One region of the Marinobacter sp. PE14 genome, then DNA from elsewhere that is predicted to be linked to it. Evidence: predicted binding sites of a transcription regulator. Region 1 holds the regulator's gene; each other region holds the start of a gene.
The links. The regulator FliA, encoded in region 1, starts transcription of late flagellar genes. The targets are predictions, from matches to a motif close to CTAAAGTTTNNNNNNNNNNNGCCGNTAA.
Positions count from the first base shown of each region.

Region 2: a site for FliA is predicted at 1,960-1,987, ahead of ACWJ62_RS13360 (methyl-accepting chemotaxis protein). Genes of this name have one in related genera too.
Region 3: a site for FliA is predicted at 1,114-1,141, ahead of flgM (flagellar biosynthesis anti-sigma factor FlgM). Genes of this name have one in related genera too.

Region 1 is NZ_JBQXNY010000001.1:907,525-910,796, reverse strand. It holds gene ACWJ62_RS04360 (protein phosphatase CheZ) at 1-148, opposite strand, end outside; gene cheY (chemotaxis response regulator CheY) at 169-552, opposite strand; gene ACWJ62_RS04350 (RNA polymerase sigma factor FliA) at 715-1,458, opposite strand; gene ACWJ62_RS04345 (MinD/ParA family protein) at 1,490-2,302, opposite strand; gene flhF (flagellar biosynthesis protein FlhF) at 2,371-3,272, opposite strand, start outside.
Region 2 is NZ_JBQXNY010000003.1:579,510-582,781, reverse strand. It holds gene ACWJ62_RS13360 (methyl-accepting chemotaxis protein) at 1-1,926, opposite strand, end outside; gene ACWJ62_RS13355 (SDR family oxidoreductase) at 2,083-3,272, opposite strand, start outside.
Region 3 is NZ_JBQXNY010000004.1:327,524-330,795, reverse strand. It holds gene ACWJ62_RS15070 (chemotaxis protein CheV) at 1-137, opposite strand, end outside; gene flgA (flagellar basal body P-ring formation chaperone FlgA) at 326-1,027, shown strand; gene flgM (flagellar biosynthesis anti-sigma factor FlgM) at 1,203-1,529, shown strand; gene ACWJ62_RS15055 (flagella synthesis protein FlgN) at 1,537-2,007, shown strand; gene ACWJ62_RS15050 (pilus assembly protein PilB) at 2,046-2,795, opposite strand; gene ACWJ62_RS15045 (peptidylprolyl isomerase) at 3,023-3,272, shown strand, end outside.

The DNA of each region.
Region 1 (3,272 bases):
CCCTGACCTCGCTGAGTTCATTGATCAGGGTCATGGCTTTGGCATAATCACCCGCATCAACACTCTCGGCCAGTTCTGCTGCCTGCCGCTGGAGCTTTTCCGTCACCTCCGGTTCAAGGCCCCGATGGTTCTTTCTGCTATCGCTCATGAGAGCCATCCGACCTCTGGTTACTGGATTCTTTCAAAGATTTTCTCAATCTTTTCCTTGAGCACGGCAGCGGTGAACGGCTTGACCACATAACCGTTCACGCCCGCCTGGGCAGCGGCAACGATCTGGTCGCGCTTGGCCTCAGCGGTTACCATCAATACCGGCAGGGTTTTCAGATTCTCGTCCGCCCGAACGGCCTTGAGAAGATCGAAGCCTGACATGCCCGGCATGTTCCAGTCGGTCACCAGAAAATCGTATTTGCCGCTTTTAAGCATTGGCAGCGCTGTGTTGCCGTCGTCAGCTTCATCGGTGTTGGTGAAGCCCAGATCACGCAGCAGGTTCTTGATGATCCGTCGCATTGTGGAGAAGTCGTCCACAATGAGGATTTTCATGTTTTTGTCCAATGGGACCTCCAGTTAGTAACACCCGGAATTCGTTTGACCTTTGCGTTCAAAGTCTAGCAGGCCGCTGTTTTAACCGCTTATTGTCAGACCTTTGCTTCGGTTGTAAAGCATCGGTTACCAAAAACTACAGACTACCTCGTTGCCGACACAGACTGAACGCTGTCAGCTGTCCGATTCCTGGCGCCAATCCGAGAGCCGGCCTCGAAGGCGCAGGGCTGCCTGGCTGTGAATCTGGCTTACCCGGCTCTCACTGACCCCAAGCACCGCACCAATCTCCTTGAGGTTCAGTTCTTCCTGGTAGTAAAGGCTCAACACCAGCTTTTCCCGCTCCGGCAGGTCTTCAATCGCCTCAGCGAGGCTGCGCCGGAAGGCATCGGAGGACAATCCCTCTAGGGGATTATCCTGCGTCTCTGTTTGTTCTATCGGCAGCTCTCCGGATTCATTGAGCTCGTCGAGGCTAAAAAGTCGACCGCTGTTGGAATCGGAAAGGTAGGAGTGATATTCGGCCAGCCCCATACCCAACTCTTCGGCCACTTCCTGGTCCTGGGCTTCTCGGCCGAGTCGATCTTCAACGGCCTTGATGGCCTGGGAAATGCGACGGGCGTTGCGATGCACAGAGCGTGGCACCCAGTCACCCTTGCGGATTTCGTCCACCATGGCACCGCGAATCCGGATACCGGCGTAAGTCTCGAAGGTAGCACCTTTGGTGGAGCTGTAACGCTGGGCGGCCTCGAGCAGACCGATCATGCCGGCCTGCATCAGGTCTTCAAGCTGGACGGACGCCGGCAGGCGGGCCAACAGGTGAAGGGCAATTTTCTTGACCAGCGGCGCGTGCTGCTCAATGAGCTGAGCCGGCTTCTGCGCACTTGACTGGTTATAGATTCCGAGGTTTTTCGCCAATGTCATGTATCCGGTTTTTTGTTTGACTGGATCCGATTCAGACTTCGACGAGCCGCTCCACAAAAAATTCCAGATGCCCGCGGGGAGAGGACGGCAACGGCCAGCTATCTACCTTGTCCGCCAGCGCCTTGATGGCCAGTGAAGCTTTCGCCCTGGGATAGGCATCCAGCACCGCACGCTGTCGCTGAACGGCTTTCTTCACAGCCTCATCGTAGGGGACTATTCCAACGTATTGTAGTGCCACATCGAGGAAGCGCTCGGTGACCCGGGTCAGTTTTTCAAACAGATGCCGGCCTTCCTGCTCATTCCGGACCTGATTGGCAAGAATGCGGAACCGATTCGTACCGTACTCGCGGTTCATGAGCTTGATCAGGGCGTAACAGTCGGTAATGGACGTGGGCTCGTCACACACCACCAGCAACAACTCCTGGGATGCCCTGAGAAAACTGACAACCGATTCGGAGATACCGGCAGCGGTATCCACAATCAAAACATCAATCTGGTCCCCAAGCTCACTAAACGCGTTAATCAACCCGGCATGCTCCATGGGGCTAAGCTGGGTCATTCTCTGGGTACCGGAAGAGGCTGGGACAATCTTGATGCCGCCGGGACCATTCACCAGAACGTCCTTGAGATCACAGTCGCCTGCCAGAACATCCTGGAGGTTACGGTTGGCGGTAATGCCCAACAATACATCGATATTGGCCAGCCCAAGGTCGGCGTCGAGCAGCACCACTCTCCGGCCTTTCTGCGCCAGGGCAATTCCGAGGTTAACCGACACGTTACTCTTGCCGACACCACCCTTTCCGCCGGAAACTGCTATCACCTGTACCGGATGTGCTCTGCTCATACTGTTTTTGGTCTCTCGCCACGTTTCGCCGGCTGTTTCTCCGACGCCTGCTGTCAATCTGTCCGGTCTCAGGCGTGCTCTTTCAGGCCCTCTGCGACCGCTTGCTGTTGCTGGAGTGTTTTCAGCCGATCCACGGCCAGCCGCACCAGCGGAACGGCTTCTGCGTGGTGCAGGTCTTCAGGAATCTTCTGCCCGTCTGTGTAATAGGCTACCGGCAGACCGGTTTCCATCACAAACCCGAGAGACTCGCCCAGCGTCAGGGCCTCGTCGATTTTGGTCATCACACAGCCCGCAAGATTTGCCATCTTATAGCAATGCCAGACGGATTTCATGATGCGAGGCTGACTGGTTGCCGAGACAACCAGATGGGTCTTGATATTGTGATGGCTGCGAGCCAGTTCGGCCAGCTGTTCCTGATAGCCTTTGTCCGCACTGGTCAGTCCGGCGGTATCAATCAGCACCAGATGACGGTCTGACAGCTCGTCCAGAATATCGTCCAGACTGTGGCTCTCATCCACGACCCGAACCGGCACATTCAGAATGCGACCGAACACAAATAACTGCTCGTGCGCCGCCACCCGATAGCGGTCGGTGGTAACCAGGGCCACGGAATCGGAGCCATGCTTGAGCACGTAGCGAGCGGCGAGCTTGCCGATGGTGGTGGTTTTCCCGGAGCCTGTCGGACCCACCAACGCGTAGGCGCCGCCCTCATCCAGCCACTCCATGCGAGAGGTCCGGACGCCCGTACACAGCATTTTGAGGGACTGTTTCCAACCGTCTTCCAGTCGCCCCGCCTTGTGACGACGGGAAATTGACCCCGCCAGATCATTGCCGAGGCCGAATTCCTGCAAGCGTTCGGCAAGCCTTTGCTGCACGGCGGTGGTCGCAGAAACCTCCGGCTCTGGTTGCGGCTTCCGGCCCTGCATCATGTCTCTGAGCGAGCTGATCTCGGCCCGCATCTGCGCCAGCT
Region 2 (3,272 bases), on a different contig from region 1:
ATTGACCAGAGTTTCAATGGAACTACTTATCTCCTCGGTCGCCTTCTGGCTATTCTGGGCCAGGCTACGCACCTCATCCGCAACCACCGCGAAGCCTCGGCCCTGTTCACCGGCCCGGGCAGCTTCAATGGCGGCATTCAGAGCCAGCAAGTTAGTCTGGTCGGCGATGGACTTTATCGAATCAAGAACCCTGGTGATGGATTCCATATTCTTTCGCAAGTCCTCTATGCCGGCCTCTGCTTCCTCCAGTTCCCTCGCCATAGCACTGGTGTCAGCAGCGGAGGATTCCACCTCCGTGGCGCTGCGGCTGACCGCCTCATCCGTGCGCCGGGCACCGGCTGCCGATTCCGAGGTATTCTGGGACACCTCGCTGATGGCGGAGGACATTTCTTCAATGGCCGACGCCACCTGCTCAGTCTGCTCTGCCTGCTGGTTCACATTGTCCAGAGTCTGCGAGATAGTGCCGGACAACTGTTCAGATGCACTGGCCTGGCGCTGGGACGCTTCTTCAACCTTGAAGATCACTTCTTTCAGGTCCGACACCATCTTGAGCATGGAGCCATATACGCCCGTGGCCCTGTCACTGTCGGACGAATCAATGACCAGGTTACCCGCAGCCACCTGTTCCGCCAGTGCCTGCAATTCGGCCGGGTCTTTGCCGAGGGGTTTCATGACCCGCGCCGCGGTCCAGACTGCCACGGCCACCACAGCCAAGATCACAATAGCAATGGCTATCGCCGCCAGAGTCCACATTTCACGCACCGGCGCCAAGGCCTCGTCTTCGCTGATCTCCGCCACCAGCGCCCAGTTCAGCCCGCCTACGGTAACTGGCCTGTGGGCGGAAAACACTGGCTCGCCACGGTAGGACGTAACCACGCCTTCACCGGAATTTCCGGCCAGGGCCTCATCCACCGATGTCGAACTAATGCGTCCATTCTCCGGGTCGGCAAAGGAAGCGACAACACTGCGGTTTTCCGGATCCAGGTAGGAGTCTGACCGCATCAGGTTATCCGGCCCCACCAGATAGGCATCCCCGGTTTCGCCCATGCCATCTCGTTCCATCATGATGTTGTTCAGGCTGTCGATGGGGAACTGGAAGGCCAGCACGGCCAGCCGCTCATCTTTTTCGGAATATATGGGGGTTGCCACAAATCCGGCGGGCGCACCGTAGGACGGTACATACCGAGTAAAATCAACAAAAGTCGGAGCAGTATCCTGTCCGTCAGACATCGCCTGACGATAAGCTTCCGCCAGGCCAGAATCCGCGTAGGGACCGTCTTTCAGGGAGGTAGCAAAATCCACCTCTTTGGCTACGGAATAGATAACATGGCCTGTATCGGCATCAATCAGATAAATATCGTAGTAGCCGAACGCCTCCTGAAACTCCTTGAAGGAGGTATGCCACTGTTTGTGAAGCGTGTTATAAAACTGCGCGATATGAACGTCAGCCGATACCAATTCGTCTTTCTGCCCCACAGGATTCGGGTTGTCCACGATGTAACCCATCTGCAGAGCCAGGCTGTTTTTGCTGAGGGATGCAACGAAGTCCGAGGCTGAACGTCCGTTAGCACCACCATTTTGCTGCAAGGGTGGCAAAAAATTCTGCTGATAATAAGCCTCGACGTTGTCTCGTAAGGTCGATTGCTCCGCTTTTACCAGTTTTTCATAATTTTGAAATGCCAAACCAAACCCCTGGGCCGCAGTTCGGGTCCCGCGATTATTGGCCATGGCTTTCAGCTGCCGGGCAATAGTGCTGAGATAATCTTCTACACTATGCTGCTTATTGGTAGCCGCAATAGAGAGTTGTTGCAACGCCTGTTCCGTCAGGCTCTGTCGGGCAATTTCGGCGTTAAAAAACGAGATGGCAATGACGGGAAGCAGGCCAACCAGCAGCAAAGTCAGCAAAAGACGTTTTTTCAGAGTCATCAATGGCCTCATTTAGTATTGTTCTTACGCTAACCATCGGCCATCGGCACGTTTACTTTAGCCTAGAAAAACTCATAAAAGAGGCGAATCTCGTTCAATCAATAAATATGGGAGGGGGAGTAACTCCCCCTCCCACCAGCTTCAGGGGCTACTGCGTTACCAGTAGATGCCCCGCATGATGGCGGCGAAAGCTACCTGCTCGCTGGACACCTTCGGCTTCTCCCCGGAACGGCTACCGGCGGCGGACGGTGAATCCGGGAACATCCGGTAACCGGTGTTCATGACAATCTCGGCCATCTTGGGCGCCAGGGCATGAAGCACCTGAGCAAAGATACCCAAACGGGTAGCGATTCGCTTCGGCCGGTAGACGATGGCATCAGCAACCATGGTCGCAGCCTCGTCTGGCGTCAGCGTCGGAACAGAATCGTAGATCTTGGTTGGCGCAATCATCGGTGTTTTCACCAGCGGCATGTTAATGGTGGTGAAAGTGACATTGCGGTCCGACCATTCCGAAGCGGCGCAGCGGCTGAAGGCATCCAATGCGGACTTGGAGGCCACGTAAGCCGAGAATCGGGGCGCATTGGTCAACACGCCGATGGACGAGATGTTGACGACGTGACCGCGGCGGTTCTCCAGCATCTTGGGCGCAAAGCCCATGATCAGACGAACGGAACCAAAATAGTTCAGCTGCATGGTGCGCTCGAAATCGTGGAAGCGATCGAACGACAGATCCAGTGAGCGGCGAATCGAGCGCCCAGCGTTGTTGACCAGCACATCGACCTGGCCATGGTTATCCAGCACGGTCTTCACGAACTCGTCGCAGGCCTCCATATCGGAAAAATCGCAGGGATAGGCATGCACGCTTGCGCCCCGGGACTCCAGCTCCGCGGTTACTTCTTTCAGGCGCTCGAGCTTGCGGGCGCCGATCACAAGGATCGCGCCGGCGTCTGCCAGTTTCTGGGCGGTTGCTAGGCCAATACCAGACGTAGCACCGGTCACCACGCAGACGCGACCTTCAACCGTGCCCTTGAGCGTGCGGTCCTTGAAGAGGTCGGGATCCAGATTGCGCTCCCAGTAGTCCCAGATCACCGGCGCGTAGTCCGGCAGGCGGGGCACTTCAATGCCGGTGCCTTTAAGAACGCGTTCGGTTTCGCGGGCGTCAAAACGGGTCGGGTAATTGATGAACGACATCACGGACGGCGGAATGCCCATGTCATCAAGAATTGCCGACGTCAGACGCTTCACCGGTGGCAGGTTCTTCAAACTCTGGCGAATGAATGGCGGAATAAAGCCGAACATGCGGGAATCGATCCGCATCCCCATCCGGGGTGCGTGACCCGCCTCGC
Region 3 (3,272 bases), on a different contig from region 1:
CATTGCAGAACCTCTTTCACCTTGAACACGTTGATCCCGTAGATCTGACGCCCTCTGAGACGGAAAAGAAGCAGCTCAAGGCGGTTCTTTCCGACCATCTGAGTGCGCTGGTTAACACTGTCCAAAACCCCTGCCATTTTGATTCTCCTGGCTTGCCGGAATTACAACGGCATATATCTTGCTGTTCACTGAATAATAGCCTGATCGACGGAAACCCGTCATATCAGGGGCGGGTCAGCCCATTTAACGGCCACTTTTACCGAATCCTTAGCCTGATTCGGGCTTTTCTGCCCTGTTGTTGACAGCATAGGACAAACTGATACGTATGCGCATCACCAATTTCGCCCTACTACTGCTAATGTCTGGCCTGAGCACGCCGCTCCTCGCGGGAACGACGGCCGAACAGATTCAGAGAGCGACCCTGGCGTTTCTGGACAGCTTCGCGACTGAACAGGCCGAACATGGCTATACCGTTTCCTTCGAACCCGGTTCCATCGACAGCCGCCTTGCCCTCGCCGAGTGCGAAAAGCCTTTGAGTGTAGAGTTCAGCGGTGACCCATGGAAAAGCACCAGCCCGTCGATGCTCGTATCCTGCGAAGGAGCCCGCCCATGGCGAATGTTTGTCACCGCTTCAGTCTCTATCCATGGGCCAGCCCTGGTGGCAGCCAGGCCACTCACGCGTGGAGAGCGAATAACCGAAGGGCTACTCTCAAAGCAGTCCGTTGAAATCAATTCATCCAGGCGTGGCGTGATTACGGATTCGAAACAGGCGATTGGCATGGAAGTGCGGCGCGCAGTGAACGCGGGCTCGCTCGTTACACCAGACATGCTTTCGGCCCCGAATGCGGTCGAACGCGGCGATCATGTTATCATCACGGCCAAAACCGGCGGATTTTCAGTACGTTCCCGGGGCAAGGCCCTGGCTAGCGCCAGCGTTGGCGAACAGGTTCTGGTTGAGAATCTGCGCTCATCCCGCACGATCAGAGCCAACGTTGTCGCACCGGGCCACGTGGAAATTCCGATGTGAGCCGAGTGCGGCAGAGGCTTGCCGGAGCGGCAAGTGGATGCCGCAAAACCGGTCGTAAAAGCAGATGAAAAAAAGTGCTAAAACTACTAAAGGTTTTCGCGGCGCCGCCGTTAAGAAGACATAAACTCGAGTAAGCGCCACACTCTCGTGGCGCGACAGGCAAGCAGGTACAGATATGTCAGTTGACTTAAATGGAATTGGCCCCGGCCAGGTCAACACCCAGAGAACTACGGCCGACAAAAGCTCCGGCACACAGAATACCCAGCCGGCATCCAACGAACAGGCAAAGACACAGGCCCAGGGGGCCCGTGGTGAGAACGTCAGCCTGAGCAATCAGGCCAAGAATCTGAAGCAGCTCGAACAAAAGCTGGGCGATTATCCGGAAATGGATGACGACCGCATCGAGCAGATCCGTTCCGCCCTCGAAAATGGCACGTACAAGATTGACGCCGAGAAGCTGGCCCAGAAAATGCTTGAGATGGATGAAAGCATTTTCGGGTGAGTAGACCATGGCCGCAATTGATGATTTGAAGACTCTTCTTTCCCAGGATATCAGCCAGCTTGAAACACTGGCTGACGTTCTCGGCAAAGAAAAGACCTGCCTTGCGAATTCCGACCTCCGCCAGCTGGACGCCCTGACCAGAGAGAAGAACGATCTCCTCGGTGCCGTTCGCGAACGCGCCAAACAGAAAATCCGGACACTTGTACAGATGGGGTATCGCCCCGAAAGTGGCGAGCCTTCCCGCTTTATCCGCAGCGCCGGATTCTCGGATCTCTTCGAGCTCTGGCAGGAAGCGGACCAGAAGCTTCGAGCCTGTCAAACGCTGAACCAGACCAATGGTCGTGTTATCAGCCACTTGCAAAAGCGTTTGTCGAGACTCACCGATATTTTCCGGGGCGCCACCGGCCAGCAAAAGCTGTACGGCGCCCAGGGTCAGCAGACCACGGTATCAAGCAGCACGGTGCTCGCCAGCGCCTGAGCCTGGATACATGGCTCTGTCGAGCCATGCTTTCCGCTTTATCGGGTGTAGATGGTCATCTGGGAGTCTGGATGAAACCGGATGTCGTGAATGCTCACGTTGCCCATTGAAGCTCCCTGGCTTCCCGTAACCCGGATATTGTCCATCCGGATTTCCTCGATGCGCTCAGGGAACGCCAGCATCAGGGCCCCGTCTTCTCTTACCCGATAACGTGGCTCCCCTTCACGATAGTGCACACCGGAAATGCTGAGATCTGAATCCAGGAAGTTCAGAACCGGCACGAAGATATTGACGGAAAGCTTGAGACCTTCAATTACATCCGCGGATCCCTCGGTCCCCTGCTCCCCGTTGCCTGCGGGGTTCTCCGCCATGCTGCTGACAATACCGATACGCTGCAGCAGGGTCGGATCGCCCTGACCGGAAACCGCCGCCAGCTCGGCTTCGCTCATGGGGGCAAGATTGCCTCTCTCATACAGTTCTCCGGCTTCCAGCGTTGCCTGTGACGCCTCGGCCGAATTGGTCGCAGCAAAGGTTACCAGGGGCTGGAACGGGAGCGTCACCGCTGCTACCAGGGCGGCAGCGTTGCGATAGCGGGACTGATGCTTCAGGACACGATGCAGCTCCTTTTCGCTGATCCAGCCCGCCTGGATGAATACCTCACCCAGTCGCTGTCCGGTTTCACGCTGAAGCCTCAGGCCTTCGTCAACCTGCCCTTCCGACAGATACCCACGATTGATCAGCAGTCGCCCGAGGCGTGATTTTTCTTCAAATCCCTGACGGATTCTCACCCAGTGTCTCCTTTTAAACAGTGAAAACCGTACAACCCGGCCCGGCCAATTTGATCCATGACTTCCGATATCGGCAAGGTTAGCCGATCACACCACAATGTGCGTGGATGCAGTACCCGTTTTACCATCACCATCTGGTAAGATCTGGCACCTGATAACAGAATTCGCCGAATTGTCGCAGGAAATACACCTGCTAATAACACGGAGAACGGCTGCAAATGACAAACATGGTAAAACCCCTGAAAACTGTGACACCCGTATTGCTTATGGCACTCACCCTGCTCATGCCGACTGCCGGGGTGCAGGCGCAAGCCAATGAGCAGCCGGCCAGTGACCCGCTGCCAAAGGTGCGCATGGTGACCAGTGAAGGCGCTATCGAGCTTCAGCTTCGCCCGGATGTTGCGCCCGAGACGGTAAAAAATTTCCTGCAGTACGCCAAAGACGGTTTTTTCGACGGCACCATCTTCCATCGGGTTA